3 regions of the Ralstonia mannitolilytica genome follow, and region 2 is predicted to be linked to each of the others. Evidence: predicted binding sites of a transcription regulator. Region 2 holds the regulator's gene; each other region holds the start of a gene.

What was found. The regulator LexA, encoded in region 2, represses DNA repair genes until DNA is damaged. The targets are predictions, from matches to a motif close to ACTGTATNNNNATACAGT.
Region 1: a site for LexA is predicted at 6,479-6,496, ahead of imuA (translesion DNA synthesis-associated protein ImuA). Genes of this name have one in related genera too.
Region 3: a site for LexA is predicted at 3,401-3,418, ahead of recA (recombinase RecA). Genes of this name have one in related genera too.

What each region holds. Positions count from the first base shown of each region.
Region 1 is NZ_CP010800.1:104,434-114,352, forward strand. It holds gene TK49_RS17020 (helix-turn-helix domain-containing protein) at 1-156, opposite strand, end outside; gene TK49_RS17025 (error-prone DNA polymerase) at 698-3,928, opposite strand; gene TK49_RS17030 (Y-family DNA polymerase) at 3,936-5,513, opposite strand; gene imuA (translesion DNA synthesis-associated protein ImuA) at 5,446-6,342, opposite strand; partial or broken gene TK49_RS17040 (substrate-binding domain-containing protein) at 6,775-7,556, shown strand; gene TK49_RS17045 (LysR family transcriptional regulator) at 7,589-8,506, opposite strand; gene TK49_RS17050 (DUF4337 domain-containing protein) at 8,605-9,177, opposite strand; gene TK49_RS17055 (cupin domain-containing protein) at 9,380-9,904, shown strand; gene TK49_RS25090 (hypothetical protein) at 9,905-9,919, opposite strand, start outside.
Region 2 is NZ_CP010799.1:2,240,370-2,250,288, forward strand. It holds gene TK49_RS10650 (dipeptidase) at 1-1,180, shown strand, start outside; gene TK49_RS10655 (cupin domain-containing protein) at 1,197-1,508, shown strand; gene TK49_RS10660 (hypothetical protein) at 1,818-2,003, opposite strand; gene lexA (transcriptional repressor LexA) at 2,140-2,793, opposite strand; gene TK49_RS10670 (ferredoxin--NADP reductase) at 3,037-3,813, shown strand; gene TK49_RS10675 (asparaginase) at 3,953-4,945, shown strand; gene rpsF (30S ribosomal protein S6) at 5,039-5,407, shown strand; gene priB (primosomal replication protein N) at 5,449-5,775, shown strand; gene rpsR (30S ribosomal protein S18) at 5,788-6,066, shown strand; gene rplI (50S ribosomal protein L9) at 6,091-6,543, shown strand; gene TK49_RS10700 (replicative DNA helicase) at 6,686-8,077, shown strand; gene TK49_RS10705 (DUF47 domain-containing protein) at 8,227-8,853, shown strand; gene TK49_RS10710 (inorganic phosphate transporter) at 8,868-9,878, shown strand.
Region 3 is NZ_CP010799.1:1,439,479-1,449,397, forward strand. It holds gene TK49_RS06845 (MFS transporter) at 1-537, opposite strand, end outside; gene TK49_RS06850 (DUF4212 domain-containing protein) at 749-1,054, opposite strand; gene TK49_RS06855 (sensor histidine kinase) at 1,051-2,601, opposite strand; gene TK49_RS06860 (response regulator) at 2,594-3,301, opposite strand; gene recA (recombinase RecA) at 3,559-4,617, shown strand; gene recX (recombination regulator RecX) at 4,713-5,192, shown strand; gene TK49_RS06875 (DUF2889 domain-containing protein) at 5,482-6,108, shown strand; gene sucC (ADP-forming succinate--CoA ligase subunit beta) at 6,175-7,341, shown strand; gene sucD (succinate--CoA ligase subunit alpha) at 7,433-8,314, shown strand; gene TK49_RS06890 (TerC family protein) at 8,484-9,179, shown strand; gene TK49_RS06895 (pilin) at 9,363-9,887, shown strand.

The DNA of each region.
Region 1 (9,919 bases), on a different replicon from region 2:
CGCCACGGCCATCAGCGTCGACAGGCGGGGATCGGCACGGCCGGATTCCGCGCGCAGATACGCTTCGCGGGAGATACCGGCCATCTTGGCGACATCTTCCTGTTTGAGCTTGCGCGACTTGCGCAGACTGTGCAACTGCTTGAAGGGCTGTTCCATCTGTTCGCTCCTGCACCTGAGATGGGAAACACCGCCGGGTTGGACCCCCGAACGATGGGCTGAAAAAAATATGCGGGCCGGGTGGGTCACCTTTGTCCGCGGTCTACAGCATGGCAGCAGCGGCAATGTTGCGTATGCACGCCGTTGCACACGTTTCCGGTGGCAGCCTCCGTGATGTGTTTTCTACAGAGTAGACGTAATTTCGACTGCACCCAACATCGACGCGTGATGAAAGCGCATCTCGCCGCCCGTGCTTATGGTGACAAGGCGCCGGGAGTGTCGGTTCCCCGGAAGATGCTGCGGACTGCGCTTGGCCTGCCGCTTTTGTGACGTTTCCAGCGCAAATCCTTGCACCTACACCGCAATTCGTCGATCCGCGCTTGCCCTATCCGCCAATTGGAGGGGCGGGGCGATAGATGACCGCCTGCGCCGCCTGCGTCACGGCCGGAGGGCTGCGCGCGTCTTCCGTCACGCAATTGCCGTGCCGGAGGTGACGCTGCGGCCAGTTGGAATGGAACCCGGCGGCCGACGAGGTGCCGGCTCAGTGGAAATCGCGGCTGGAGGTGGCCAAGCGCCCGAGAAGTGGGGTCAGATCCACAAGATGCTGGGCGACGAGATGCCGGGTCTCGCGCTCGCATTGCCATTTGCCGTACACCCCGAGCAGCTGGGCATGCAGCACTTCGCGGCGCTGCCGCTCGATCAGGTGTGGCCAGAGGATGACGTTGATGGCGCCGGTTTCGTCCTCGATGGAGACGAAGATCGTGCCGTTGGCGGTGCCCGGCCGCTGGCGCACGGTGACGAGGCCGCAGGCGCGCGCGAGCTGCCCGTTGCGGTAACCGGCCAGCGTGGCGGCGGTGGCAAAGCGCATGCGCGTCAACCGCTCGCGCAGCAGGCTCAGGGGATGGCTTTGCAAAGACAAGCCCAGGCTGCCGTAATCGGCCATCACCTCCTCCCCAATGGGCGGCGCGGGCAGCACGAGCGGCGCCTCCACGGGGCGGGCCTGGCGCAGCAGCGCGTGATCGCGGCCGGGCTCTTGCAGCGCGAGCGTCTGCCACAGCGCCTGGCGGCGATGCCCGGCCAGCGGCTTGAGCGCGTTCGCCGCAGCCAGCACGTTCAGGTCGTGGCGATCCAGCGCCGCACGGTGGGCCAGATCCTCCACGCTGGTGAATGGGGCCTGGGCGCGCGCGGCTTCGATACGTTCGGCGGCCGGCTTGCGCATGCCGCGGATGCGGTTCAAGCCCAGGCGGATGTCGGGCTGCCCGCTGCCATCGCCATCGGCGCGGGGGTGCAAGGTGCTGTCCCACACGCTGGCCGTGACGTCCACCGGCAGTACGCGCACATGGCTGCGGCGCGCTGCCTGCACCAGTTGCGACGGCGAATAGAACCCCATCGGCTGGCTGTTGAGCAGCGCGGCAAAGAACGCCGCCGGCTCGTGGCACTTCAGATAGCTGCTGAGGTAAGCCAGCTTGGCGAAACCCGCCGCATGGCTTTCAGGAAAGCCGTATTCGGCAAAGCCCTCCATCTGATCGCACAGCGATTTGACGAACGCGCGGTCATAGCCCTTCTCTTCCACCATCACCCTGAGCAGCCGCTCCTGATGTTGCGTGAGATTGCCCTTGCGCTTCCAGGCCGCCATGTCGCGGCGCAGGCGATCGGCCTCATCGGGGGTGAAATCGGCGGCGTCGATGGCGATCTGCATGACCTGTTCCTGGAAGATCGGCACCCCGAGGGTGCGCTTGAGCACCCCCTCCACCTCCTTGCCCGGGTACGTCACGCAGTCGGTCTGCCCGTTGCGCATGGCTTCGCGCCGTTGCAGGTACGGATGCACCATGCCGCCCTGGATCGGCCCCGGGCGCACGATGGCCACCTGGATCACCAGGTCGTAGTACGTCTGCGGGCGCAAGCGCGGCAGCATCGACTGCTGCGCGCGCGACTCGATCTGGAACACGCCGATGGTGTCGGCGCGGCAGATCATCTCGTAGGTTTTTTTGTCCTCATCGCGGATGTTCTGCATGGCGAGCTTGCCCGTTGCGCCATAACGCTCGCGCCTGCCCGGCAGCGCATCGAGCATGTCGAGCGTGCGGCGGATGGCGGTCAGCATGCCCAGCGCCAGCACATCCACCTTCAGCAGGCGCAGCGATTCAAGGTCGTTTTTGTCCCACTGGATGACGCGGCGGTTTTCCATGGCCGCGTTCTCGATCGGCACCAGGCGCGAAAGCTTGCCCTGCGCAATCACGAATCCGCCCACGTGCTGCGACAGGTGCCGCGGAAACCCGTACAGCTGGCTCACAAGCTCGGCCCAGCGCTGCACCAGCGGCGATTCCGGATCCAACCCCTGCTGCCCCGCCCGCTGGGCGAATTCCTTGCGGCTGTCCCACCACGCCTGCCCCTTGGCCACCTGCTCGATGATGCCCAGATCGATGCCGAGCGCCCGGCCCACGTCGCGCAACGCACTGCGCGTGCGGTACGTGATGAGCGCGGCCGCCAGCGCGGTGCGCGTCACGCCGTATTTTTCGTAGATGTACTGGATGACTTCTTCGCGGCGCTGGTGTTCGAAGTCGACGTCGATGTCGGGCGGTTCGTTGCGTGCACGTGAGAGAAAACGCGCAAACAGCGTGTTGCCGCTTTCCGGGTTGACCTCGGTAATGCCCAAGCAGTAGCACACCGCCGAGTTGGCCGCCGAGCCGCGTCCCTGGCAAAGAATGCCCTGGCTGCGGGCAAACTTCACCACGTCATAGACAGTGAGGAAGAACGGCTCGTAGCGCAGCTCCGAAATCAGCCCGAGCTCTTCCTCGATCTGTTCGCGCACCTTGCCCGGAATGCCCTTCGGATAACGCGAGACGGCGCCCGCCTCCACTTCGGCCCGCAGGTATTGCGCCGGCGTCATGCCTTCTGGCACGACCTCGCTGGGGTATTCGTATTCGATTTCGTCGAGGGCGAACGTGCACAGACGCGCCAGCTCCACTGAACGCTGCAACGCCCGCTCGCCGCGTTCGTCCCGATAGAAAAAGCCGAGCTGCATGCGCGTGCGCATGGCTTGCTCGGCACTGGGCGCGAGCTCGAGCCCGCATTCGGCCAGCGGCTTGGACAGGCGGATGGCGGTCAGCACGTCATGCAGCGGCTTGCGCCGGCGCGTGTGCATCTGCACGCCGCCGGTGGCCACCATCGGCACGTCGGTCTGCTCCGACACCGCAGCCACCGTGCCGCGATGGCGGTCGTCGGCGTGGCGCAGCGGCATCTCCAGCGCAAGCGACAGCCGGTCGCCGAACACGCGCTGGCACCACAGCGTCTGGGCCAGCAGGTGCTGCGGGTCGGGGTCGTAGTCAGGCAGCAGGATGGCCAGGCAATGCGGTACGCCGCGCAAGTGGGCCAGGTCGCCCTTCGGTGCGGCCAGGTCGTCGGCATACAGGCGGTATTCGCCTTTGGGCGCAGCCAGCCGGGCCTGCGTAATGACTTCGCACAGGTTGCCGTAGCCTTCGATGTCCTGCGCCAGCAGCACCAGCCGCAGCCAGGGTTGGCCTTGCGCATCACGCACGGTGAACCGGCTGCCGATGATGAGCTTGAACCCGCGCTCCTTGGCTTCCATGTGCGCGCGCACCGTGCCGGCCACGGAGCATTCGTCCGTCAGCGCAAGCGCCTGGTAGCCGAACTCCTGGGCCCGCTCCACCAGTTCCTGCGGGTGCGAGGCGCCGGTCAGGAACGTGAAGTTGCTGATGCAATGCAGCTCTGCATAGTCGGGCAGGCCGATGGGAACAGACGAGGAAGCAGCCATGGCAAACCTAGCCGAACAGGCCGTGCAGATACCAGCGGGCGTCCTCCTCGCTGGTCTGGGCGGCAGAAACACGTTCGCGGTAGAGCCAATACCGCACGCCGCCCTCCCCTTCGGCGATGAAGTAATCACGCTTGATGAGGCCGTCGTCCCACCAGCCGGATTCAATGCGCTCGGGCATCGATACCAGCCGCAGCCGTCCGCGGTAATACGGATAGTGCTTGCGCGTGAGCAGCGGGATCGGCGTCTGCAGCAACCACAGCGGCCGCTCGGGCTGCTGGGCATGCCATTGCGCCAGCGCCTGGCGCGCGGCGGCACGGCTCTGCGCGGTGGTGGCGGCGTTCACCTCGACCCAGTGGTTGGCGCGCTCGGGACGGTGGTCGGCACACGGCTGCGGGTGGCGGACGTTGCCAGCGCCCAACCGCGCGATGAGCGTGTCGATCAGGCGAGCGGCGTCTTCGGCGCGCCCGCCCGGCTCGGGAAACAGCGATGCCGTGGGCGCTGCGAGCGGTGTGGCGTCGATCACCGTCAGACGCAGCTCGACCACCGGGGCGATCAGCGTCAGCCGGTGCACGCGCTCGTGCAGAACGCGCGACAGGTGCGCCAGCGTGCGAACCGGCTGTGCCAGCGCGATCTCGATGGGCGTGGAGGCGTCGGCATCCGCGCTGTCCCGGCCGCGCCGGCGTTCGTGTTCCAGCGTCAGGCGATATGTCTTGGCGCCCAGCTGATGCGCCGACAGCCAGCCGACCAGTTGCAGCAACAGTTGCTCAGAAGCCGCCAGCACGCCTTCCGCACTGTCGATGCGGCCCGGCAGTTCCAGCGGCACGTCAAAGCGCAGCGGTGCGGCAAACCACGTGAAACTCTCGTGTCCGGTGCCGTATGCGGCATCGAGCGCGTCGACCAGCCGCGGCCCGCAACGGCGGCGCAGGCCGCTGCGCGGCAAATCGCGCAAATCGGCCAACGTGCGGCAGCCGAGCCCCTCGAGCCAATCAGGCCGCGTCAGGCGCGCCACCGCATCGACCGACAATCGATCCAGCAGTGCAGACATGCGTTCCAGCCGCACCGCCCGCCGCGCCCAGCCCGAACGCATGGCCATGCGGCGACGCCCGCGCACCGACGCGGGACGCGTGCTGGCAAGCCACGCCGCGCCGCGCGCCGTGGGGCCGGTGCCCAGCTGCGGCATCGCGCCCAGCCGGAACGCGCAATACTTCACCGCCCGGCACAACGCCCGATGGCCGCCAAACAGCCGCAAGCTGGCCTCCACCTCCAGCAGCACCGTGGATTCGTCCGCCACATCCAGCGTGACATGCGGAGTGAAAGCCAGCAGCGCCAGCGCCAGCGATTGCAGCAGCCGTGCCTCGGCCGCCAGATCGCGCTCCAGCTGCACCGCGTGCGGCACCAGCGCCTGCGCGCCAGCCCGGCGCAATCCGGGCCGAATGCCCTCGCGCATCGCCAGGCGGTTGGCCGACACCACGCGCTCCTGCTCCAGCACCATCACGGGCAAGGGCAACGCAGCCGGGTCAGACCACCGGGGCCGAAGTGCGTCGAGCGGCAGACGGGGCAGATGCACCGCGATCCAGAACGGCATGATCGGAGGTGTCCTGATCAGAAGCGTCCGACAAGGCATCGAACGCGGCGGAAGACGATGGAGACGACAGTGCGGCCAGCAACGCGGCCGTGGCCGGATCCATGGTGAACGTTTCGGCAGGCAGCGCAGGCACAGGGCGCACGGAAGCGCGGCCGGCACGCAGCGGATCGGCCAGCGGCAGCAGCAGCGGCGTCTCACGCACCGGCCCGCGTCGCTTGTGAAAATGGACCGCCAGGGCATCGCCGCCCGCAGGTTCCAGCCCCAGCCGCAGCACTGCCGGCGACGACTCGCGCAACGCCTGCACGGGCCGGAATACCCAGATGGCACTCTCGCCCGCCTGGGCCAGCACCTGCAGCCGGCGCAGCGCCCCGGGACGCACCTGGTTCAGCCAGATCAGCACGCCTCCAAACGCCTGGCTGCGCACGATCTGTTCCGTGGCCCACAGCAGGTCGGCAGGCTTGTCGGCACGCACCCAGACGATCTGTTCGGGAGAGAAACCCCACCCCACCAGCCGCACCGCGTTGGGCAGATACGGCGGTCCGACCAGGGCGATGCGGCCTGCCCCGCTGCATAACGTAGACAAGGCCGGGCGCAGCAATCGGCATTCACCGATACCGGGTTGCGGGCACAGCAGCTCTGTCATGCCGCCAAGCGGCCAGCCGCCACCGGGCAGCTCGGCATTGAGCGCGTCATAACCGGTGGCCAGCACGCGACCGCCGCCCCGAGCGAGGCTGCCCGCGCGCCACAGGGCCGGGTGCAGCGTCTCGGGTGCCGGGATGGCCCGGCCATTCGATGCGGGCCGGCGTGGCCCGCACGTCACGGGCCCCATCGCGGGCGGACGTTCTGCCACGGCTTCGGCAAAGGAAAGAGACGGGGAGGACGCAAACATGGCGGACGGCAAGGCGAATCGCTTAAATACTGTATGGATAGGTGGGGTATCCACTTAGCTCCACCAGCCCAGGATAACTGGATGGATATACAGTATTCGTATGCTACACCGTCTCGGTCCGGTTCACTACATCCGCATACGTCACAGGGCCGGTAACGACCGCTTGGATATACAGAAGCACAACTTTTTCCCGCCGCCGACCGATTCCTCCAGGCCACCGCCGCCGCCCCATCGGCGTCTGCCGATTGATAACCCCAGAACATCAATCGTTTCCAAAATTGCACTTATCGTCTGCGGCCTTCCCGGCGAACATTGCCAACGCCCAGCCCTGCCTTGCTGGCTCACCATCGATACGACCCGCACGACGCCACCATGAAACACCTGCTTCTGAAGCTCTGCGCAACCGCGCTCCTCGCCACCTCGGCCGCGACGGCAAACGTGCAGGCCGCCGATCTGCACGTCATGACCTCCGGCGGCTTCACCGCCGCCTACAAGCTGCTGGGCCGAAGTTTGCCTCCCAGACCGGCAACACGCTGCACACCGAACTCGGCCCGTCGATGGGCAAATCGCCCGAAGCCATTCCGAACCGGCTCGCGCGCGGCGAGCCCGCCGACGCCGTCATCATGGTGGGCTACGCGCTTGACGAGCTGATCAAGCAAGGCAAGGTCATCCCGGATTCGCGCGTGGAACTGGCCGACTCGCGCATCGGCATGGTCGTGCGCGAAGGCGCGGCAAAGCCCGACATCAGCTCACCCGAGGCCCTGCGGCAAGCGCTGCTGCACGCCAAGTCGATCGCCTATTCGGACAGCGCCAGCGGCGTCTATATCGAGCGCGAGCTGTTCAGGAAGCTCGGCATTGAAGCGCAGGTCAAAACGAAGGCCAAGATGATTCCGCGCATTCCGGTGGCCTCGGTGGTAGCCAGCGGCGACTACGAAATCGGCTTTCAGCAGGTGAGCGAACTGCTGCCCGTGCAGGGGGTGAGCTTCGTCGGGAAGATTCCGGAGCCGCTGCAGTCCGTCACGCGCTTTGCCGCCGGCATCCCGGTGGGCGCGCAGCATCCGAAGGAAGCCAAGGCGCTGCTCGACTATCTCGCCTCGCCCGCTGTGCAGGCGGAGGTGAAATCGACGGGGCTCGATTCCGTGCCCGCGCATTGAGAAGGCCCACCCTCGCCGGCCGGGCGATCTTGCTACGCGTCGCGTCTCGCGGCGGTACTGCGCCGGGCTTCGACGATGGTGCGGTAGAACGCTTGCGCCGCCGGTGTGAGCGGGCGCCCGCGGCGCTTGATGATGCCCACGCGCCGCTGCACGGCCGGCTCGACAAGCGGGACGCTCGTGAGGATGGGATGATCGCGCCCGGGCATGGCCATCGACGGTACCGCGGCAACGCCGAGCCCCGCTTCCACCAACCCGAGCAAAGTGGTGACGTGCCGCGTCTCGCAAACGCTGGACGCATGCGGCACCACCGCAGAAAGCGCCTGGTCGAGCAACAGGCGGTTGCCGGAGGTCTTGTCGACCGACACGTAGTCGTGCTCGTAGAGTTCGCTCCACGTCACGCGCTTCTTGCGCGCGAGAGGATGATCGCGACGGCATGCCGCCACGAAGCGCTCCTGCAGCAGCAGCTTGAACTCGATCCCCGGCTCCTGGCTGCCCATGAAGCTCACGCCAAAGTCGGCCTCGCCGCTGATGACAGCCCCAAGCACCTCATTCGCACTCGCATCCAGCAGCTTCACCCGGATGCGCGGAAACCGGCGGTGATAGCTCGCAATGAGGCTCGGCAGGAAGTAATAGGCCACCGAAGGCACACACGCGATGGTCACGTGGCCCAGGCGGCTCGATGCCACATCGCGGATCCCCAATAGCGCTGCGTCGAGATCGTCGAGCAGCTGTTCAGCGCTGCGGGCGAACACGCGGCCGACGGTGGTGAGCGTCACGCTGCGTGTGGTGCGCTCGAACAGCGGCACGCCGAGCGCGCTCTCAAGCTTGTCGATCCGGCGGCTCAACGCGGGCTGGGAAATGCTGACGGCCTCCGCCGCCTTGCGAAAGCTCCCCAGCTCGACGACCGCGCGAAACGCCTGTAAGTCCGTCAAGTCAAAGTTGATCCCCACGAGCGTGCTCCGCATTTCAGATGCGGAGCATTTTGCAGCATCCAGCGCACGGCCCGGGCCCGGTAGCGCGGTTGCAGACTGCTCGGCTGGCTGAGGCCCTAGATATGCAGGAGCGCCAGCACCGCCAGGACGCCCCCGACCGCGCCCACGCCATACGAAAGCACCTGCATCCAGCGTCGGCGCGACAGCAGTGTGATGGCGGCCAGCGCAATCGACACCTGGATGGCGACCACCGCCTGCGCCCACCGGTGGTGATGGTGCACGGCACGCTCGCTCGCCTCGTCGGCTTCCCTGGCGAGGCGCTCCTGGTCTTCGGCCTGGCGGCGGATGTCTTCCTTCTCGGTGGCATAGCGCTGCGCCTCGCGCCGGGCGGCGGCCTGGTCAGCCCCCGGCAATTGCGCAGTCAGCTCGGCGATGGCCTGCTTCTGCCCCTTGGCCTGGTAGTAGGCCCATCGGTTGGCGGCTTCGGTCTTGTGGATGGCTGCCTCGTTCTTGGCCAGCAGCGCGGCATTCTGCGTGGCGCCGCCCTGGTAGCCGAAGATGGCGCCGGCCGTTGAGAGAATCGCCGTCATGACGGCAATGCGGCCGGCAAAGCTGTCGGCGTGGCCGGTCTCGGCGGCGTGTTCGAGCACGTGATCGTGCGCCCCATGCACATGGAATCCTTCGGACATGTTGGCTCCCCTTTTTTTCGGTTCTGGCATTGTCATGCGGCCCGTCGGGCGTGCGCGACACAATGCATCGACTCGTGCGCAAAGGCAACGCCCGCGATGCAATTGTCCAACGGATCGGGTGGCCGGGAGCGCCGCGCGGGCCGACCGTCTTCTGCAATACTGCAGTGGCCGTTTTCTGCCTTCAGGACAGCCTCACTTCACCATGCCCCTCACGCCCGCCGCCCAACGCCTCATCGCCCGCCTCGGTCTCGAACCGCACCCGGAAGGTGGCTTCTATCGCGAAACCTATCGCAGTCAGGAGCGCGTCCAGCGAGGCATCCCTGCCGTCGAACGTGCGGCTGCCACCGTCATCCATTACCTGCTGGCCGATGATGCATATTCCGCCTGGCATCGGATCCAGTCGGATGAGGTGTGGTACTTCCATGCGGGTGACTCGCTCAATGTGCATGTGTTGGAAGACGACGGTACGGTGCGCACGCATCGCCTGGGCCATGCGGCCGAGGACGAGGTGGCGGTGTACCACGCGGTGGTGCCGGCGCGCCGCTGGTTTGCCGCCGAGCGGGTACCGGGCGAACACGGCTATGCCCTGGTCAGCTGCACGGTGGCCCCGGGCTTCGAGTTCAGTGAGTTCGAGCTGGCCGATCACGCGACAGGCCATGTGCTGCTGGCAGATCATTCGGCGCATGACGGGTTGATCCGGAGGCTGCTGCCGCGGCCCGTGCGCTGATCAGCACCAGACCAC
Region 2 (9,919 bases):
CGGCACCAAGCTCGACCCGTTCAAGGTCACGCGTGTCGGCAACCTGCTGTACGGCCGCGGCACGATTGACGACAAGGGTTCGATTGCCGCCGCGCTCTATGCCATGAAGACCGTCAAGGACAGCGGCGTACCGCTGGCCCGCACCATTCGCCTGATGATCGAAACCACCGAGGAAACCGGCGGCGACGGCATGAAGTACTACCGTGAGCGCACGCAACTGCCCGCGTACAACATCGTCCTCGACAGCAAGTACCCGGCCGTGGTGGCTGAAAAGGGCTCGGGCGCGCTGAAGGTCGGATTCCCCGCGCAGGCCGGAGATGCCTCGCGCACGGCCATCGTTTCGATGTCGGGCGCAGCGTCGGCCAACTCCGTTCCGCAGACGGCCACCGCCACGCTCAAGGGCGGCGATCTCGGTGCGATCGTCGCGGCGCTAGAAGCCAAGCGCGACGCGTTCGTCAGCGGCCTGGCCGCCCAGGGCAAGTTCTCCATCGACATCACGCGCAATGCGGATGCCGTTGTGGTGAAGGTCACCGGAGCGTCGGCTCACGGCTCGCGTCCGGAAGAGGGCGTCAACCCGCTGCCGCGCCTGGCGTTGTTCCTCAATTCAGGCGATCTCGGCCTGGCCGACAACGCGTATGCCCACGCGGTGCGCTACATCATCGATCTCTACGGGACCGATTACCTCGGCAGCACCATGGGCGTGGCCTACAAGGACGACTTCATGGGCCCGCTCACCATCTCGCCCAACGTGATCGGCGACAAGAACGGCCGCGTTGAGGTCGTCGCCAACGTACGCATGCCGCGCGGCAAGACGCCCGATGCGCTACGCGGCGAGATTGCCGGCAAGATCAACGCCTGGGCCAGTGCCAACCACATCGCGCTTGAAATCACGCACGACCAGGGCAACTGGATGGCGCGCGACCCGAAGGGCGCATGGCTGGCGACGCTGCTCAACATCTATGGCGACACCACCGGCCTCGACGCCAAGCCCGTGCCGACGGCGGGCAGCACCACCGCCAAGCTGATGCCGAATGCCATCAACTTCGGTCCGGCCATGCCGGGCAAGAAGTACACCGCGCACAACGCCAACGAGTACAAGGAAGTGCCGGACCTGGACCTCGACATGCAGATGTTTACCGAGATGCTCGTGCGTATCGGCAACCTGCAGTCGATGCAGTAAGCACCGGCCGATCGCCATGAAGATCATCCGCGCCAAGTCATTCACCGCCGATCGCGCCTGGGGCGCGCTGGACATCGCCAACATGGGTGGCATCACCACGCGCCTGCATTGGACGGATCAGCCTTACCGCTGGCACGTGAACGACGGGGAGGAGGTCTTCGTGGTGCTCGACGGCACCGTCGACATGCATTACCGGGAGGCCGGCAAGGAGAAGGTCGCTACGCTGGCCGTCGGCGACATCTTCTTTGCCGGCGTCGGATGCGAGCACGTCGCACATCCGCGCGGCGCGGCGCGGATCCTCGTCGTGGAAACTGCCGGTAGCGTCTAGCCGCGGGCAAAAAAAAGCCCGCAGTCAGCGGGCTTCGAATTCAGCGATCTCAATTGCCCCTGAGGGCACTGGCAATACTACTGTCACCCACGCCAAACAAAATCCGGGTAAACGTCTGTTTTGCTGACGGAACATCCGCGAATGTGGCGCTGCGGCAACACGCGGCCTGAAAAAACAGCCCGCTCAAAGGGCGGGCCGAAAATCAGTTGAAGAAAGCCCTGTCCTCAGGGCACGGCCAGTGTATGAAATCAGTTGCGGCGGCAGCATTGGGATATGCCCTGATCGGCTGCCAAGGCGGGATTCCATCGCTCAGTAACCTTCAGCGCCCGCTGCGCGCGAAGCTGCCGGAATGGCATCCAGCATGCGGCAGATGGCGGCCATGCTGCCTACCATCGTGCGGCGCTGTTCCCCTTGATAGATACGCACGCCCTGGGTTTGGCGAAAGGGCACCGGATGCACCGGGCGGCGGCGGGAGGACATCGATCCGAGTCGCATGGCAGACCTCGTGAGTTCGGGTGGAAAGCGGGCGGCAAAACTCCGCCTTGGCGAGCCAGGGGCTCACCTGCGGGGTTGAGAGGAACAACGGAGAATGTGGGCGCCGAAGTTCAGGTCGCGACGTGCGCCCGTCGGGTTACGGGGCGGCAGGCCGGATCAGACCGACCGCCAAGCCCTCCAGGTGGAATTCGTCACGATCCAGGTCGACGTGGATCGGTTCGAAATCCGGGTTCTCGGCAATCAGTTCGACATGGCGGCCTTTGCGCTGGAAGCGCTTGACCGTGACATCGTCGCCCAGCCGGGCAACGACGATCTTGCCGTTGGCGGCTTCCGTGGCGCGCTGTACCGCCAGCAGGTCGCCATCCAGGATGCCCGCGTCGCGCATGCTCATGCCGCGCACCTTGAGCAGGAAATCCGGCTGGGCGGAAAACAGCGACGGGTCAACCTGATATTGCCGGTCGATATGCTCGGCCGCCAGGATCGGGCTGCCGGCGGCCACGCGGCCGACCAGTGGAAGCGTCAGCTGCATCAGGCCCATCGACGGCAATGAAAACTGGTGCTGGCCGGCCTCGTCGCCCGCCGTGCGCAGGCGGATGCCGCGCGATGCGCCGGGCGTGAGTTCGATCACCCCCTTGCGCGCCAGCGCCCGCAGGTGTTCTTCTGCCGCGTTGGGCGACGAGAAGCCGAACTCCGCGGCGATCTCGGCGCGTGTAGGCGGAAAGCCGGTGCGCTGGATCGTCTGGCGGATCAAGTCGAAAATCTGCTGCTGGCGGGCGGTGAGGGTGGCCATCGGTGCACTGTATATCTGAACAGGTGCTGTGATTTTATACAGTGGCGTGGGAAGCGCAAGTGATTTCGTTGAAACATGTTGCGCGAGTGCGGAAGCGCGCCTGATCCAGGTCAAAACCTGTGCCGCCAGTTAGAAGCTTATGCGCAATCCATGCAGGCGCGGCGGCGGAGAATCGCATAAAATCAAGGCCTTGACCGATTTTTGCACCGCCGTAGAGCCTCATTGGCCGGCCCGAACGTCACCATGTCCGCTTTCAATCAAGAGACCGTTCTGAGCGTCCACCACTGGAACGACTCGCTGTTCAGCTTCAAGACCACGCGCGACCAGGCACTGCGCTTCCATAACGGACACTTCGTCATGCTCGGGCTGGAAGTCGAGGGCAAGCCGCTGATGCGGGCGTACAGCATCGCCAGCCCGAACTACGAAGAGCATCTCGAGTTCTTCAGCATCAAGGTGCCGAACGGCCCGCTGACTTCCCGCCTGCAACACCTGAAGGTGGGCGACAAGGTGCTCGTCAGCAAGAAGCCGGTCGGCACGCTCGTGCTGGACGATCTGCTGCCCGGCAAGCACCTGTACCTGTTCGGCACCGGCACGGGTCTGGCGCCGTTCATGAGCATCATCCAGGATCCGGAAACCTACGAGCGCTTCGAAAAGGTCGTGCTGCTGCACGGCGTGCGCCAGGTGAGCGAACTGGCCTATGCCGACTTCATCACCAGCGAACTGCCGAACAACGAGTTCTTTGGCGACCAGGTACGCGAAAAACTGATCTACTACCCGACCGTCACGCGCGAGCCGTTCCGCAACATGGGCCGCCTGACCGATCTGGCCGACAGCGGCAAGCTCTCGGCGGACATCGGGCTGCCGCCGCTTGATCCTGCCGTGGACCGTGCCATGATCTGCGGCAGCCCCGCCATGCTCGAAGACACCTGCAAGCTCCTCGATGCGCGCGGCTTCAAGATTTCGCCGCGCATGGGCGAAGCAGGCGACTACGTGATCGAGCGCGCCTTCGTCGAAAAGTAAGCTGCGTGTTTCACGTGCAGACGCCGGCCTGAGTGCCGGCGTTTTCTTTTGGCCGCCCTCGCCGAGGGCAATCCCCCGTCAACAAGGGCGTGACGGACAGATACAATGCGCGGCTTGCCCACCACGCATGTCCGCAACGATGTCCCTGCCTACCATTGCCATCCTCGCCACCGGCGGCACAATCGCCGGTTCCGCTGACGACGCTGGCTCTGCCGCACGCTACCGCGCTGGCGCTGTCCCCATCGACCAACTGCTGGCCGCGAGCAAGCTCGGCCTAGAGCGCATTGCCAACATACGTGCCGAGCAGGTCGCCCAGATCGACAGCAAGGATGTGTCGTTCGACGTGTGGGAGAAGCTTGTCTCGCGCATCCGGCACTGGATCGACGTCGAACGGGTGGACGGCGTGGTCGTCACGCATGGCACCGATACGCTCGAAGAAACCGCGATGCTGCTGCACCTGACGCAGCAGACCGATACGCCCATCGTCATGACAGCCGCGATGCGGCCTTCGACTTCGCTCTCCGCTGACGGTCCGTTGAATCTGCTCAATGCGGTGCGGCTGGCGGCCAGTCCCGCCGCGCGTGGGCAAGGTGTGCTGGTGGCGCTCAACCAGCGCGTGCACGCCGCGCGGGATGTGCAGAAGGGGCACACGTACGCGGTGGAGGCCTTCGTTTCGCCCGACATGGGCCCACTGGGCTTCGTGCTCGATTCGCACGTGCAGTTTCAGCGGTCTGCGCGCCCGCTTGCCGCCACCGATGTCTTGCCGATGCCGCCTGCCGGCCAGTGGCCGTGGGTGGAGGTGGTTGCCAGCTACGCCCAACCCGATGCGCGCCTGGTCGATGGGCTGGTCGCCGCCGGCGTGAAGGGCATCGTGGTTGCTGCAACGGGCGCGGGTTCCATCCACGCGAACCTCGAAGCGGCGCTCAACCGGGCCAGCCAGCAGGGCGTGTTCGTTGTTCGGTCGACGCGCACCGGCGCAGGCGTGGTGCCAGCGCAGCCCGACGGAAAGGGCTGGGCGTCGAGCGGTTCGCTCAATCCGTACAAGGCACGTGTGCTGCTCGCGTTGCTTCTGGCCTCGGGCCGCATCGGGCAAGAAGCAGGCGCCCTGCAGCAAGTCATTGATCGATATTGAAAAAATCCGCCGAGTCTGCGTATAATGGCAGGCTATTCAACCTTGCCGCACCGGAGTGTGACGCCCGGGCGGCTTTATCCATAAGGAGCGTCAATGCGTCATTACGAAATCGTCTTCATCGTCCATCCGGACCAGAGCGAGCAAGTGCCCGCGATGATCGAGCGCTACAAGAGCACGGTCACCGCGCAGGGCGGTCAAGTGCATCGCGTCGAGGATTGGGGCCGTCGTCAACTGGCCTACATGATCCAGAAACTCGCCAAGGCTCACTACGTGTGCATGAACATCGAATGCGGCAAGGAAACCCTGGCCGAGCTCGAGCACGCATTCAAGTTCAACGACGCCGTGCTGCGTCACCTCATCGTCCAGACCAAGAAGGCTGAGACGGCTCCGTCGCCGATGATGAAGGAAGTGCAGCGCGAAGAGGCCAAGAAGGCCGCCGCTCAAACTGAACAGGCCGCCTGATGTCGCGCGGTGCGGCGTGATCTAGATCGCGCACCGCGGCCATGGACGGAATCCAGGGGAATAGCGTCATCAACCGTCTGCAACTCGTCGCCACGCTGGTCGAGCGCGAGGTCATGCGGTACACCCCGGCCGGCGTTCCCATCGTCAATTGCCTGCTGAGCTATAGCGGGCCGGCGGTGGAGGCGCAGACAGTGCGGCAGATCGAGTTTTCGATCGAAGCGCTGGCGGCCGGCAAGGTGGCTTCCGTTGTCGATCGCATTGCACCAGGCACTGTCCTGGATTGCGTCGGATTCCTGGCCCGCAAGCACCGCAGCAGCAAGACACTGGTCTTTCACATCTCCGGATGTAACGTATTCGTAAAGGATTGAATCATGGCATTCATGAACAAGAAGCAGCGCGACGCGAAGAACAAGAAGCGCTTCCAGCAGCAAAACCCGCTGTTCAAGCGCAAGAAGTTCTGCCGCTTCACGGTGGCAGGCGTTGAGCAGATCGACTACAAGGATGTCGAAACGCTGAAGGACTTCATCGGCGAGAACGGCAAGATCACCCCGGCCCGCCTGACCGGCACGCGCGCTCACTACCAGCGCCAGCTCGACACGGCCATCAAGCGCGCGCGTTTCCTTGCGCTGATGCCGTACAGCGATCAGCACAAGAAGTAATCGGCGGGACAAGGAGAACAAACGATGCAAGTCATTCTGCTGGAAAAGGTCATCAACCTTGGCAACCTGGGCGACGTGGTGCGCGTGAAGGACGGTTACGCCCGTAACTTCCTGATCCCGCAAAAGCAGGCCCGCCGTGCTACCGAAGCTGCCATCAAGGAATTCGAAGCCCGCCGCGCCGAGCTGGAAAAGCTGGCTGCTGAAAAGCTGGCCGCCGCACAAGCCGAAGGTGAGAAGCTCAACGGCCTGACGCTGCAACTGTCGCAAAAGGCAGGTGTGGATGGTCGCCTCTTCGGTTCCGTCACCAACCACGACATCGCCGAGGCGCTGAACGCGCAAGGCTTCAAGGTCGAGAAGGGTCAAGTGCGTCTGCCGAACGGTCCGCTGAAGACCGTTGGCGATCACCCGGTCGTTGTGTCGCTGCACACCGATGTGGCAGTCGATGTGACCGTGTCGGTGCTGGGCGAGGCTGTCTAAGCACGTACGCTGTACCTCGTGACGGCCGGGTAACTGGCTGGCGCGAGTCAAGAAGGCAGGGACGAAAGTCTCTGCCTTTTTTTGTTGTCTTTTGTATCGAGGGTTCAGATTGAAGACCGAGCAGCGCCGCTATAATCCCGCCATGAATGCGCCCTCCGATCCCCAGCTCGATTCCCTCAAGGTGCCTCCGCATTCCATCGAGGCCGAACAGTCGGTACTCGGCGGGTTGCTGCTGGATAACGCCGCATGGGATCGCATTGCCGATTTCATCAACGAGCACGATTTCTACCGCTACGACCACCGGCTGATCTTTCACCACATCGGCAAGCTGATCTCGCAGGCCAAGCCGGCCGACGTAATCACCGTGTACGAGCAGCTGCAGGCCGCGGGCAAGGCGGAAGAGGTAGGCGGCCTGGCGTACCTGAATGCACTGGCGCAGAACACGCCGAGTGCCGCCAACATCCGTCGCTATGCCGAGATCGTCCGCGACCGCGGCGTGCTGCGCCAGCTGGTGACGATTGCCGACGAGATTTCCGCGGGCGCCTTCAATCCGCAGGGCCGCGATGTGCGCCAACTGCTGGACGAGGCCGAATCGAAGGTCTTTGCGATTGCCGAAGAAGGTGCACGGGGGCAGAAGGGCTTTCTTGAAATCCAGCCGCTGCTTACGCAGGTCGTCGAGCGCATCGACGAGCTGTATCACCGCGACAATCAGAACGACATCACCGGTGTGCCGACGGGGTTCGTCGACCTGGACCGCATGACCAGCGGCATGCAGCCGGGCGACCTCATCATCGTCGCGGGCCGGCCGTCGATGGGTAAGACCGCGTTCTCGCTCAACATCGGCGAACACGTTGCCGTGGAGCAGGGCTTGCCCGTCGCGGTGTTCTCGATGGAAATGGCCGGCACGCAGCTCGCCATGCGGATGCTGGGTTCGGTCGGCCGGCTGGATCAGCACCGTCTGCGCACGGGGCGCCTGCTGGACGAAGACTGGCCGCGCCTGACGCACGCCATCCAGAAGATGAACGATGCTCAGCTCTTCATCGACGAAACGCCAGCGCTCAACCCGATGGAGTTGCGCGCGCGTTCGCGCCGGCTGGCACGGCAGTGCGGCCAGCTCGGCTTGATCATCATCGATTACCTGCAACTGATGTCGGGCTCAGGCGGCGGTGGCGAAAACCGCGCGACGGAAATCTCCGAAATTTCCCGTTCGCTCAAGGGCTTGGCCAAGGAACTCAATTGCCCGGTGATTGCGCTGTCGCAGCTGAACCGAAGCCTGGAACAGCGTCCCAACAAGCGTCCGGTGATGTCGGACTTGCGTGAATCCGGCGCCATCGAACAGGATGCCGACGTGATCCTGTTCATCTATCGTGACCAGGTGTACAACCCCGATTCACCGGACAAGGGCACGGCGGAAATCATTATCGGCAAGCAGCGTAACGGCCCGATCGGTACCGTTCGGCTGACCTTCCTGGGTGAATACACGAAGTTCGACAACTTCACCGGAGGCAATGCCTTCTTTGACAACGACACGTAAGCTGCCGGACGTGTCGGCCTGCCACAACGTGCCGCGCGTGGCACGCGGCTGGCTCCGGTAAAATATTGCGTTTTGATGACAGCGCCAGCGGCGATCCCGACTGGCGCTGTTTCTACGACTCCTGCGTTTTTCCGTTTCCAAGGATCATCATGTTCGGTCGCTTCATGCCCACCGAAGGCAAGTTTTTCGAATACTTCAACCAGCACGCAGAGTGCGCCGTCAAGGCGGCCCACGCGCTCAAGGAGTTGGTCAACGACTTGCCCAATGCCGAAATGCATGCGCGCAATGTGCAGAACTTTGAGAAGAAGGCCGACCGCATCACGCATGACACGGTGGAACTGCTGCACAAGACGTTCATTACGCCGCTGGACCGCGACGAGATCCATAAGCTGATCACCACCATGGACGACATCCTCGACCTGATGGAGGACGTGTCGCTCACGATCTCGCTGTACGACGTGACCAACGTGACGGATGAAGCCCGCCAGCTCGCGGGCATCTGCGTGGCGTGCTGCGAGGAAGTCCGCAAGGCGGTGGCGCTGCTCAGCGACATGAACAACGGCCGCCAGATCCTGACCATCGCGCAGGAGATCGATCGGCTCGAGTCGGAGGCCGACCGCGTGATGCGTGCCGCCATGGCCAAGCTGTTCCGCACAGAAAGCGACATCAAGCTGCTCATCAAGCTCAAGGCCATCTATGAGCAGCTGGAGAGCATCACCGACTGTTGCGAGGATGTCGCCAACATCATCGAAGGCATCGTGCTCGAAAACGCCTGACGAGACGACGCCTCATGCATACGCTTCAGATCAGTCTCTGGGTGGTCGTCCTGCTGGTGGCGCTGGCCATCGTGTTCGACTTCATGAACGGCTTTCACGATGCCGCCAACTCTATCGCCACGGTGGTCTCGACGGGCGTGCTCAAGCCGCAGCAGGCAGTGGCCATGGCCGCCGCGTGCAACGTGATCGCCATTTTCATCTTCCACCTTAAGGTGGCGAGCACCGTCGGGCGGGACACCATCGACCCGGCGATCGTGGATCACTACGTCATTTTTGGCGCGCTTGTGGGCGCCATCGTGTGGAACATCATCACGTGGTATTACGGCATTCCGTCGAGCTCGTCGCACGCGCTGATCGGCGGGCTGGTCGGGTCGGCCGTGGCCAAGGCCGGCACGGGTTCCCTGGTCGCAAGCGGGCTGCTCAAGACGGTCGCGTTCATCCTCATTTCGCCGCTGCTGGGTTTCATCCTCGGCTCGCTGTTGATGGTGGCGGTGTCATGGCTATTCTTCCGAACGCCGCCGTCCAAGGTGGACCGGTGGTTCCGGCGCCTGCAGTTGCTGTCGGCGTCGCTGTACAGCCTCGGCCATGGCGGTAACGACGCGCAGAAGACCATCGGCATCATTTGGATGCTGCTCATTGCCGGCGGTTATGCATCGGCGACGACGCACGAGCCGCCGATCTGGGTGATCGTCTGCTGCTACGTGGCGATCGGCCTGGGTACGCTGCTCGGCGGCTGGCGCATCGTGCGCACGATGGGTCAGAAAATCACCAAGCTCAAGCCGGTAGGGGGGTTCTGCGCTGAAACCGGTGGTGCGCTGACGCTGTTCTTCGCCTCCGCGCTGGGCGTGCCGGTATCGACGACGCATACCATCACGGGTGCGATCGTCGGTGTGGGCGCGGCGCAGAAGGCGTCGGCCGTGCGCTGGGGCGTGGCAGGCAACATCGTGTGGGCATGGATCCTGACGATCCCCGCCTCGGCGTTCATGGCTGCGATCGCCTGGTGGATCGGCAAGCACGTCTTGTAAGCGGGTCTGCAGCACCCCAACGAAACGCCCACCAGACGGTG
Region 3 (9,919 bases), 800 kb from region 2:
GAGGAACAGGCCCAGCGTGGCGGTCGTCTGGATCCACGACGTGTAGGCGCCGCGGCGGCCGTGCGGGGCGTGTTCGGCGACATACGTGGCGGCACCGCCGTACTCCCCGCCGAGCGCAAGGCCCTGCAGCAGACGCAGCGCGATCAGAATGATCGGCGCGGATACGCCGATCGTGCCGTAGGACGGCAGCAGGCCGACGATGAACGTCGACGTGCCCATGATGACGATGGTGACCAGGAACGTGTACTTGCGCCCGATCATGTCGCCCAGGCGGCCGAACACCAGCGCGCCGAACGGGCGCACCAGGAAGCCCGCGGCAAAGGCGAGCAGTGCAAAGATGAAACCCGCCGTCGGATCCAGTCCCGAGAAGAACTGCTTGGCGATGATGGCCGCAAGCGACCCATAGAGATAGAAGTCGTACCACTCGAACACCGTCCCCAGCGACGAGGCGAAGATGACCTTCTTCTCCTCCTTCGTCATGGGTGCGGGCTGCACACGCCCGACGGGCGCGTTCGGTGCACTCTGCACGGTTGCCATGTTGTCTCCTGTTTTCATAGGTCGTCCCGCTGGGCATGGACATGACAACGCAACACAGTCGCCCGCGGAATTGTGAACGATTGTGGGAAGCGAAACTTACTGCGTTCTGACATGCACCCCCAGCGAACGCAGCAATTTCATCGGGGTATACGCGAGGCTGCGGCGCTTGCGTGCGCCAGCCAGTGCAACCAGCCAGGGCTGCTTCAGCGCGTCAAATGGAAGGTGGGGGAGGCGGCGCATAGGCGTCGTGCTGCGGCGCCTCGGTATCTTGCGCTGCAGCATCGGCGGCGCGGTTGGTGCGCCACGCGTACAGCACTGTGATCAGCACATAGACGACGGGCGCCCCCTGGCCCGCGACCCAGTAGGCGAAGGGCCAATCGAAGAAGCGCATGGTGAGGTCGCGCGCGAAGAACGCCACGACGTAAGTCACCACAAACCAGATCGCCAGCAGCGCGGCAACCCAGCGCATGTTCGTCATCCAGCGTCGGCGCGCGGGGGTTCCGGGCGTGATGCTCATGCGGCGGGCTCCTCGCCCGGCGCGCAGCGATGCAGCGTGATGCGAAAGCGCGCGCCCGCCAGCCGTGGCGCGCTCTGATAGACGTTGTCCAGCACCTCGATGTCGCCGCCGTGCTGCTGGACGATCTCGCGCACGATGGCCAGACCCAGGCCGCTGCCTTCGGCCTGCGTGCCCAGGATGCGATAGAAGCGCTGCATCACGCGTTCGCGCTCGGCCACCGGGATGCCCGGGCCCGTGTCGTCCACGTCGATGAAGACGAACGGCTCGAACGGCGCGGTGGTGACGCGCACCGTCACGCGGCCGCCGTCGGGTGTGTAGCGGATCGCGTTGTCGAGCAGGTTGTTGAGCATCTCGGCGAGCATGGTGGCGTTGCCCGGGGTCATGACCGGCGGCCCGGGCTCCTCGTAGCCGAGGTCGATGCGCTTGGCCCACGCCTTGGGCAGCCAGTCGGCCACCACCTGGCGCGACAGCGCGCAGATGTCGAGCGGCACCAGGCCGTCGGTCGCGCCCATGTTCTCCATGCGCGCCAGCGAAAGCAGCTGCTTGACGAGGTGGGCGGTGCGGTCCGAGCTGTCGGCGATGTACGCGAGCGTGCGGCGCAGCTCGTCGGGCGATTGCTCGCGTTGTGCCAGCTCGGCCTGCATGCGCAGCCCGGCCAGCGGCGTCTTCATCTGGTGGGCGGCATCGGCAATGAAGCGCTTCTGTGTCTGCACCGATTGCTCAAGCCGCCCCAGCAGCTCGTTGAACGAGGCCACCAGCGGCGTGAGTTCCTGCGGCGCGGCGCCTTCGTCGATCGGGCTCGTGTCGCCGGGGTTGCGCGCGCGGATGCGCTCCTGGATCGCGTTGAGCGGCGCCAGCCCGCGCGTGAGCCCGAACCACACCAGCACCACCGCCAGCGGCAGGATCACGAACTGCGGCAGGATCACGCCCTTGATGATCTCGTTGGCCAGCTGCGCGCGCTTGTCGAGCGTCTCGGCCACCTGCACCAGCGCGGGCTTGCCGCCCGGCTTCTGCACATACGTATAGGCGACGCGGATGTCCGCTCCGTGCACGCGGTCGTCGCGCAGTTGCACGAGGCCTCCGGCGCTGGCGTCCTCTTCGGGCGGCAGCGGCAGGTCGCGGTCGCCGGAGACGAATTCGCCGTTCGTGCCGAGCACCTGGTAGTAGATGTTGTCGGTCTCGTCGGCCCGCAGGATCTCGCGTGCCGAAATCGGCAACTGCAGCGTGATGCGCCCGTTGACCTCGCGCAATTGCTGGCTGAGCACGATGGCGCTCGATTCCAGGGCGCGGTCGTACGGCGCGTTGGCGATGGACTTGGCCACCAGGTACGTCACCGCAATGCTCATCGGCCAGAGCAGCAGCAGCGGCGCGAGCATCCAGTCCAGAATTTCGCCGAACAGCGATCGGGCGACCGGGCGCGTGGCGTCGTCTTCGAGGTGGGGGAGGGTGTCGGCGAGGTCGCGGTCGTCAGCCTCGGGCCTGGCGCTGGCCTGCGGGGCGCGCGGTGAGCGGTAGCGGCGCCACGGCCAGGCCAGGCGGTCAGCCATGGGCGGCGGCCGTGGTGGTGGGGCTGGCCATGCGCTCGAGGCAATAGCCCAGCCCGCGCACGGTGGCGATGCGCACGCCCTCCACCTCGATCTTCTTGCGCAGCCGGTGGATATACACCTCGATGGCGTTGTTGCTGACTTCCTCGCCCCAGCCGCACAGGTGGTCGACGAGTTGTTCCTTCGACACCAGACGCCCCACGCGCGCGAGCAGGATTTCCAGCAGCCCGATCTCACGCGCCGACAGCTCCACCACCTGGTCATGGATGTAGGCAATGCGCCCGACCTGGTCAAACGCCAGCGGTCCATGCCGCACGAGGGTGGCGCCGCCGCCCGTGCCGCGCCGCACCAGTGCCCGCACGCGCGCTTCCAGTTCGGATAGGGCGAAGGGTTTGGCCATGTAATCGTCGGCGCCCAGGTCCAGGCCCTTGACGCGTTCCTCGACGCTGTCGGCGGCCGTCAGGATCAGCACCGGCAGCATCGCTCCGCGCGAGCGCAGGCGCTTGAGCACCTCCAGCCCCGACAGGCGCGGCAGGCCCACGTCGAGGATCAGCAGATCATAGGTCTGGGCCGTCTGGGCGGACAGCGCCGCATCGGCGGCGGCGCCATCGGCGGCGCGGTCGACGGCATAGCCCGCCTGGCGCAGCGAACGGGTGAGCCCGTCGGCCAGCGTGGCGTCGTCTTCGGCAATCAGGATGCGCATGCGTGTCTCCCCGCGATGCTCGGGCGACGTGTCTGTTCGCCCATGCCGCCCGCCACATGGTTTTTGCGCGACACGAACGTCGGGAGACTTGTCAAAACCACTGGTTTTTTATACAGTATCCCGAATTCGCCGTGCTGTAGTCTTGGCGGCGCTAGAGTCATGAAGTCGGCTGCGTTTTGCGGCCCGCTGTTGCAGACAACCGCTGGAATCACAAGCCTCGCGGCCCATTTATACACCAATTTGCACGAAGGACGACCATGGAAGACGGCAAGAAGGCGGCCACGATGAGCGCAGAAAAGCAGAAGGCGCTGGCTGCCGCGCTCGCGCAGATCGAAAAGCAGTTCGGCAAGGGCTCGATCATGAAGATGGGCGATGCCGAAGTGGAGCCGGTCCAGGTGGTGTCCACCGGGTCGCTGGGGCTGGACGTCGCGCTGGGCGTCGGCGGCCTGCCGCGCGGCCGCGTGATCGAAATCTACGGCCCGGAATCGTCCGGCAAGACCACGCTGACCCTGCAGGTGGTGGCCGAGATGCAGAAGCTCGGCGGCACCTGCGCGTTCATCGACGCCGAACATGCGCTTGACGTGACTTACGCCGACAAGATCGGCGTGAGCGTGCCGGACCTGCTGATCTCCCAGCCGGACACGGGCGAACAGGCCCTGGAAATCGCCGACGCGCTGGTGCGCTCGGGCTCGGTCGACCTGATCATCATCGACTCGGTGGCTGCCCTGGTGCCGAAGGCGGAAATCGAAGGCGAAATGGGCGACGCGCTGCCCGGCCTGCAGGCCCGCCTGATGAGCCAGGCGCTGCGCAAGCTGACCGGCACCATCAAGCGCACCAACTGCATGGTGATCTTCATCAACCAGATCCGCATGAAGATCGGCGTGATGTTCGGCTCGCCTGAAACCACCACGGGCGGTAACGCGCTCAAGTTCTACGCCTCCGTGCGCCTGGATATCCGCCGCATCGGCTCGATCAAGAAGGGCGACGAGGTGGTCGGCAACGAGACCAAGGTCAAGGTCGTCAAGAACAAGGTGGCGCCGCCGTTCCGCGAGGCGATCTTCGACATCCTCTACGGGCAGGGCGTGTCGCGCGAGGGCGAAATCATCGACCTGGGCGTGGAAGCCAAGGTGGTGGAGAAGTCTGGCGCCTGGTACAGCTACAACGGCGAGCGCATCGGCCAGGGCCGCGACAACTGCCGCGAATACCTGCGCGAGAACCCGGATCTGGCCCGCGAGATCGAAAACAAGGTTCGTGAGCATCTGGGCGTGACGCCGATGGGCGCCGTCGCGGTGGCCGAGGAAGTCGAGGAAGAGTAATTGGGTTGGCCGTCGGCGCAGATCGGCGGTCCTATCGAGATTTGACACGCCTGCCGTCCCCCAACGGTGGGCGTTTTTCTTTGGGCGTGAAACCGATGCCGTTGCCGCGTCAACCCCTGTCGCTGAAGGCGCGTGCGCTGGGCTACCTCTCCCGGCGGGAGCACAGCCGGGCCGAACTGCGCCGCAAGCTGGCGCCCCATGCGGAAACCGCCGAAGAAGTGGATGCGCTGCTGGATTGGCTGGAAGGCGAAAACTGGCTGTCCAACACACGCTTCGCCGAGAGCCTGGTGCACCGCCGCGCTGGCCGTTATGGAACAGCCCGGCTGATGCAGGAACTGAAAACACACCAACTCGGCGATGAGACGCTCGGTGAAGTGAAAGCGCAACTGCAGAGTACCGAGGCCGAACGGGCCAGGGCGCTGTGGGAGAAGCGCTTCGGCCGGCCGCCTGGCGATCCGGCCGAACGGGCAAAACAGGTGCGCTACATGGTGGCGCGCGGGTTTTCACGGTCGGTGGTGTCACGCATCATCGCCGGCGCAGACGAATTGCTCGACGACGGTGACGATTCGTCCTGAACGTCGCTGATCGTGCAACAATCCGGCCGGACAATCTGGCCGCGCCATCAAGCAGGGGGGGGCGTCCGCGGCGGGTTGTTGCAACGCTTCTGGCATTGCATTGCAGCACGCGGCCCAGTCCCGTCGTGACGACGTGTTAAAATCCCGGGCTTCGATACCGCCCTCTACTCCGGTGGCAGGGCGGGTTGTGTTCGTGTATGGCGGCTGATGCGCTGCCGTCCACGTCCCGTGGGTGATGCGCGAGATCCGCGCGCGCCTGCTCCGTCGGTCCTATCGGTCTGTCTGGTCCATGCCTCTGTCTGCCCCCGTCCCGCGCGCCATGCGCCACCGCCGTGCCATCACGGTGGAGGCCTATTTGCGGGAAGACGGCCTGTGGGACATCGAGGCACGCCTGACCGACACCAAACCGCGCGACATCCCGCTGGCCAGCGGAGGCGTCCGTCCTCAAGGCGAGCCTTTGCACGACCTGTGGCTGCGCGTGACCATCGATACCCGCATGAACGTGGTGGATGCCGAAGCGTGCTCCGACTGGGTGCCGTATCCCACACACTGCGACACGATCGGCCCGGCCTATCGCAAGCTCATCGGCCTGAACCTGATGAAGGGTTTCCGAAAGGCCGCGCGTGAGAGACTGGGTGGCGTGGCGGGCTGTACGCATCTGACCGAGCTGTGCGGCGTGCTGCCGACTGCCGCCATCCAGGCGTTTGCGGGCGATGTCTTTCCGGTGCGCGACAATTCCAACGACCATCGGCCCATCGAGCCCGGTGAAACGCCGCCATACCAACTTCACGGCTGCCATGCCCTGCATTTCGAGGGCGAGGTGGTCCGCAAGCATTATCCGCGCTGGTTCGCCTACCAGCCCGAAGCCAAGATCCTACCGCCAGTCACCGAGCCGTCGTCGGAGCCGTCGTCCTGACAAAGCCCGCACCGCTCGCGTTTTCAACATTCATCACACTCATCCAGCCTAGCAAAGGAAACACGCATGAATATCCATGAGTACCAAGGCAAGGAAATCCTGCGCAAATACAATGTGCCGGTTCCGCGCGGCATTCCGGCCTTCTCGGTGGCCGAGGCTCTGAAGGCCGCTGAAGATCTGGGCGGCCCGGTGTGGGTCGTGAAGGCGCAGATTCATGCGGGCGGCCGTGGCAAGGGCGGCGGCGTGAAGGTTGCCAAGAGCATCGACCAAGTCAAGGAATACGCCACCAACATCCTCGGCATGCAGCTGGTGACGCACCAGACCGGCCCGGAAGGCAAGAAGGTCAACCGCCTGCTGATCGAAGAGGGCGCTGACATCAAGAAGGAACTGTACGTGTCGCTGGTGGTGGACCGTGTGTCGCAGAAGGTCGCCCTGATGGCCTCGAGCGAAGGCGGCATGGACATCGAAGAGGTCGCTGCCCACACGCCGGAGAAGATCCACACGCTGATCATCGACCCGCAAGCCGGCCTGCAGGACGCCGATGCGGACGACATTGCCAAGAAGATCGGCATTCCTGACGCCTCGATCCAGCAAGCGCGCCAGGCGCTGCAAGGCCTGTACAAGGCATTCTGGGAAACCGACGCGTCGCTGGCGGAAATCAACCCGCTGATCCTGACCGGCGAAGGCAAGGTCATCGCGCTGGACGCCAAGTTCAATTTCGATTCGAACGCGCTGTTCCGCCACCCGGAAATCGTGGCTTACCGCGACCTGGATGAAGAAGACGCGAACGAAATCGAGGCCTCGAAGTTTGACCTGGCCTACATCTCGCTGGACGGCAACATCGGCTGCCTCGTGAACGGTGCCGGCCTGGCCATGGCCACGATGGACACCATCAAGCTGTTCGGCGGCGAGCCGGCCAACTTCCTCGACGTGGGCGGCGGTGCCACCACCGAGAAGGTGACCGAAGCCTTCAAGCTGATGCTGAAGAACCCGGGCCTGAAGGCCATCCTGGTGAACATCTTCGGCGGCATCATGCGCTGCGACGTGATCGCCGAAGGCGTGATCGCCGCATCGAAGGCTGTGTCGCTGTCGGTGCCGCTGGTCGTGCGCATGAAGGGCACCAACGAAGACCTCGGCAAGAAGATGCTGGCCGACTCGGGTCTGCCCATCATCGCCGCTGACACGATGGAAGAGGCCGCCCAGAAGGTCGTGGCCGCAGCCGCCGGCAAGTAAGCCGCCCGCTGAACGAACCCTACGCGAACGTGAGCGGCGCCCAAGTACGAAAAGTACGACAGCGCGGCTCGCTGCATAAAAGGATTACAGCATGTCGATTCTGATCAACAAAGACACCAAGGTCATCACCCAGGGGATCACCGGCAAGACCGGCCAGTTCCACACGCGCGGCTGCCGCGACTACGCCAACGGCAAGAACTGCTTTGTCGCCGGCGTGAACCCGAAGAAGGCCGGCGAAGACTTCGAAGGCATTCCCATCTACGCAACCGTCAAGGACGCCAAGGCGCAGACCGGCGCGACCGTGTCGGTGATCTACGTGCCGCCCGCAGGCGCCGCTGACGCCATCTGGGAAGCCGTTGAAGCCGAGTTGGATCTCGTGGTCTGCATCACGGAAGGCATCCCCGTGCGCGACATGATGATGGTCAAGGACAAGATGCGTAAGGCTGGCAGCAAGACGCTGCTGCTGGGCCCGAACTGCCCTGGCCTGATCACGCCGGACGAAATCAAGATCGGCATCATGCCGGGTCACATCCACAAGAAGGGCCGCATCGGTGTGGTGTCGCGCTCGGGCACGCTGACGTACGAAGCCGTGGGCCAGCTGACCGCGCTGGGCCTGGGCCAATCGTCGGCAGTCGGTATCGGCGGCGACCCGATCAACGGCCTGAAGCACATCGACGTGATGAAGATGTTCAACGACGATCCGGAAACGGACGCCGTGGTCATGATCGGTGAGATCGGTGGTCCGGACGAAGCCAACGCGGCTTACTGGATCAAGGAAAACATGAAGAAGCCGGTGGTGGGCTTCATCGCTGGCGTGACCGCGCCTCCGGGCAAGCGCATGGGCCACGCCGGCGCGCTGATCTCGGGCGGTGCCGACACTGCGCAAGCCAAGCTCGACATCATGGAAGAGTGCGGCATCAAGACCACCAAGAACCCGTCCGAAATGGGCCGACTGCTGAAGTCGCTGCTGTAATCGGCAAGGTTTGCGGTAACACGGAGACGGGAGGCCTGGCCTCCCGTTTTTGTTTGTGCGCCGCACCGTCATCGCGCCGTGCGTAGCGGGCACGACATGTGTATAAGCTCAACTCCAGCGGGCTCAAGGCAGGTCCCCGTCCATCAACAAAGCACAATCCGGGAACACTATGGCGCTCACCTCCAGCGCATTCTGGTTCGCCCTCGGCTCCATCATCCTGACCAACATCGTGCTGTCGGGCGACAACGCGGTCGTCATCGCGCTCGCCGCGCGCAACTTGCCCAAGCGCCAGCAGAAGCAGGCCATTTTCTGGGGAAGCGCCGGCGCCATCGTGCTGCGCATCGTATTGACGGTGCTGGCCGTGAAGCTGCTTGCGCTGCCGTACCTGAAAACGATTGGCGCCGTGTTGCTGGTCTACATCGGCGTGAAGCTGCTGACCGAGGCGGAGCAGGAGGCCGCTGACCGCCACCAGCGCGACGGCCTGTGGCCCGCCATTCAGACCATCCTGATCGCCGACTTCGTCATGTCGCTCGACAATGTCGTCGCCGTGGCCGCCGCGGCGGAGAAGGGTCCGCCGGGGACGACGTTCCTGCTGCTGGTGCTGGGGCTTGGCCTGTCGATTCCGCTCATCGTCTTTGGCAGCACGCTGCTGGTGGGCGTGATGGCGCGGTTTCCGGTCATCGTCACGCTGGGGGCGGCGCTGCTGGGGTACCTGGCCGGCGACATGCTCGTGACCGATCCGGTGGATGCAGCATGGTTTGAGAGTGCCGTGCCGCATGCGGATGTGGTGGTCGGTTGTGCTGGGGCGTTGGTGGTGGTGCTGGTGGGGTGGTGGTTGAGTCGGCGGGCGTTACGGCAGGCCTAGTTCAAACAATTCCCCACGAAAGTAGGTGATGACGGTATTTGTCGCAACTCTTGCCAACAACCGTCAGATTTGGCCCGAGTTCTCAACAAGGCGCGCCAGTTCTTTCCTCCCAAGTATGGTGTACGCGTTGGCATAGTGTGTGCACAGGGGTGTTCGGATAACAAAATGCCTTTGGGAGAGGTCATGGGCTTCAAGCACTGCAAGGGAACAAGGCGCCGGTCTGACGACGGCTTTACCTTGATCGAATTGATGATTGTCGTGGCGATCGTGGGGATTCTCGCGGCGATTGCGATCCCGGCGTATCAGGACTATACGATTCGGTCGCGGGTGACTGAAGGATTGATTGTCGCGGTTCAAGCCAAGGCTTTGGTGGTTGAGAACGCCGCCAACTCACAGAGCGATCTATCGCTGGGATGGGCCTCGCTGCCTATTGGCAAGAACGTCTCCGGCATGCAAGTGAATAGCGGGAACGGCGAGATCACGATCCAGTTCTCATCAGCGGTGGCCCAAGCGGGGTCGAATCAGTTGATCCTTACGCCGTATTCGGGCGCGGCTTCGTCCACGTACGTCAACCTGAGCGCCAGCGCAACACCTCCGACACTGGTGATGTGGGCGTGTTCGGCGAAGGGCAAGCAGATGCCGCTCAACGTCACCCGGACTGCCACGCCAACGCTCGAGGCTCGATACGCGCCTGCCGAATGCCGCTAGCGCGTTAGGGGCTCAGTGGAAGGCGCCTGCGG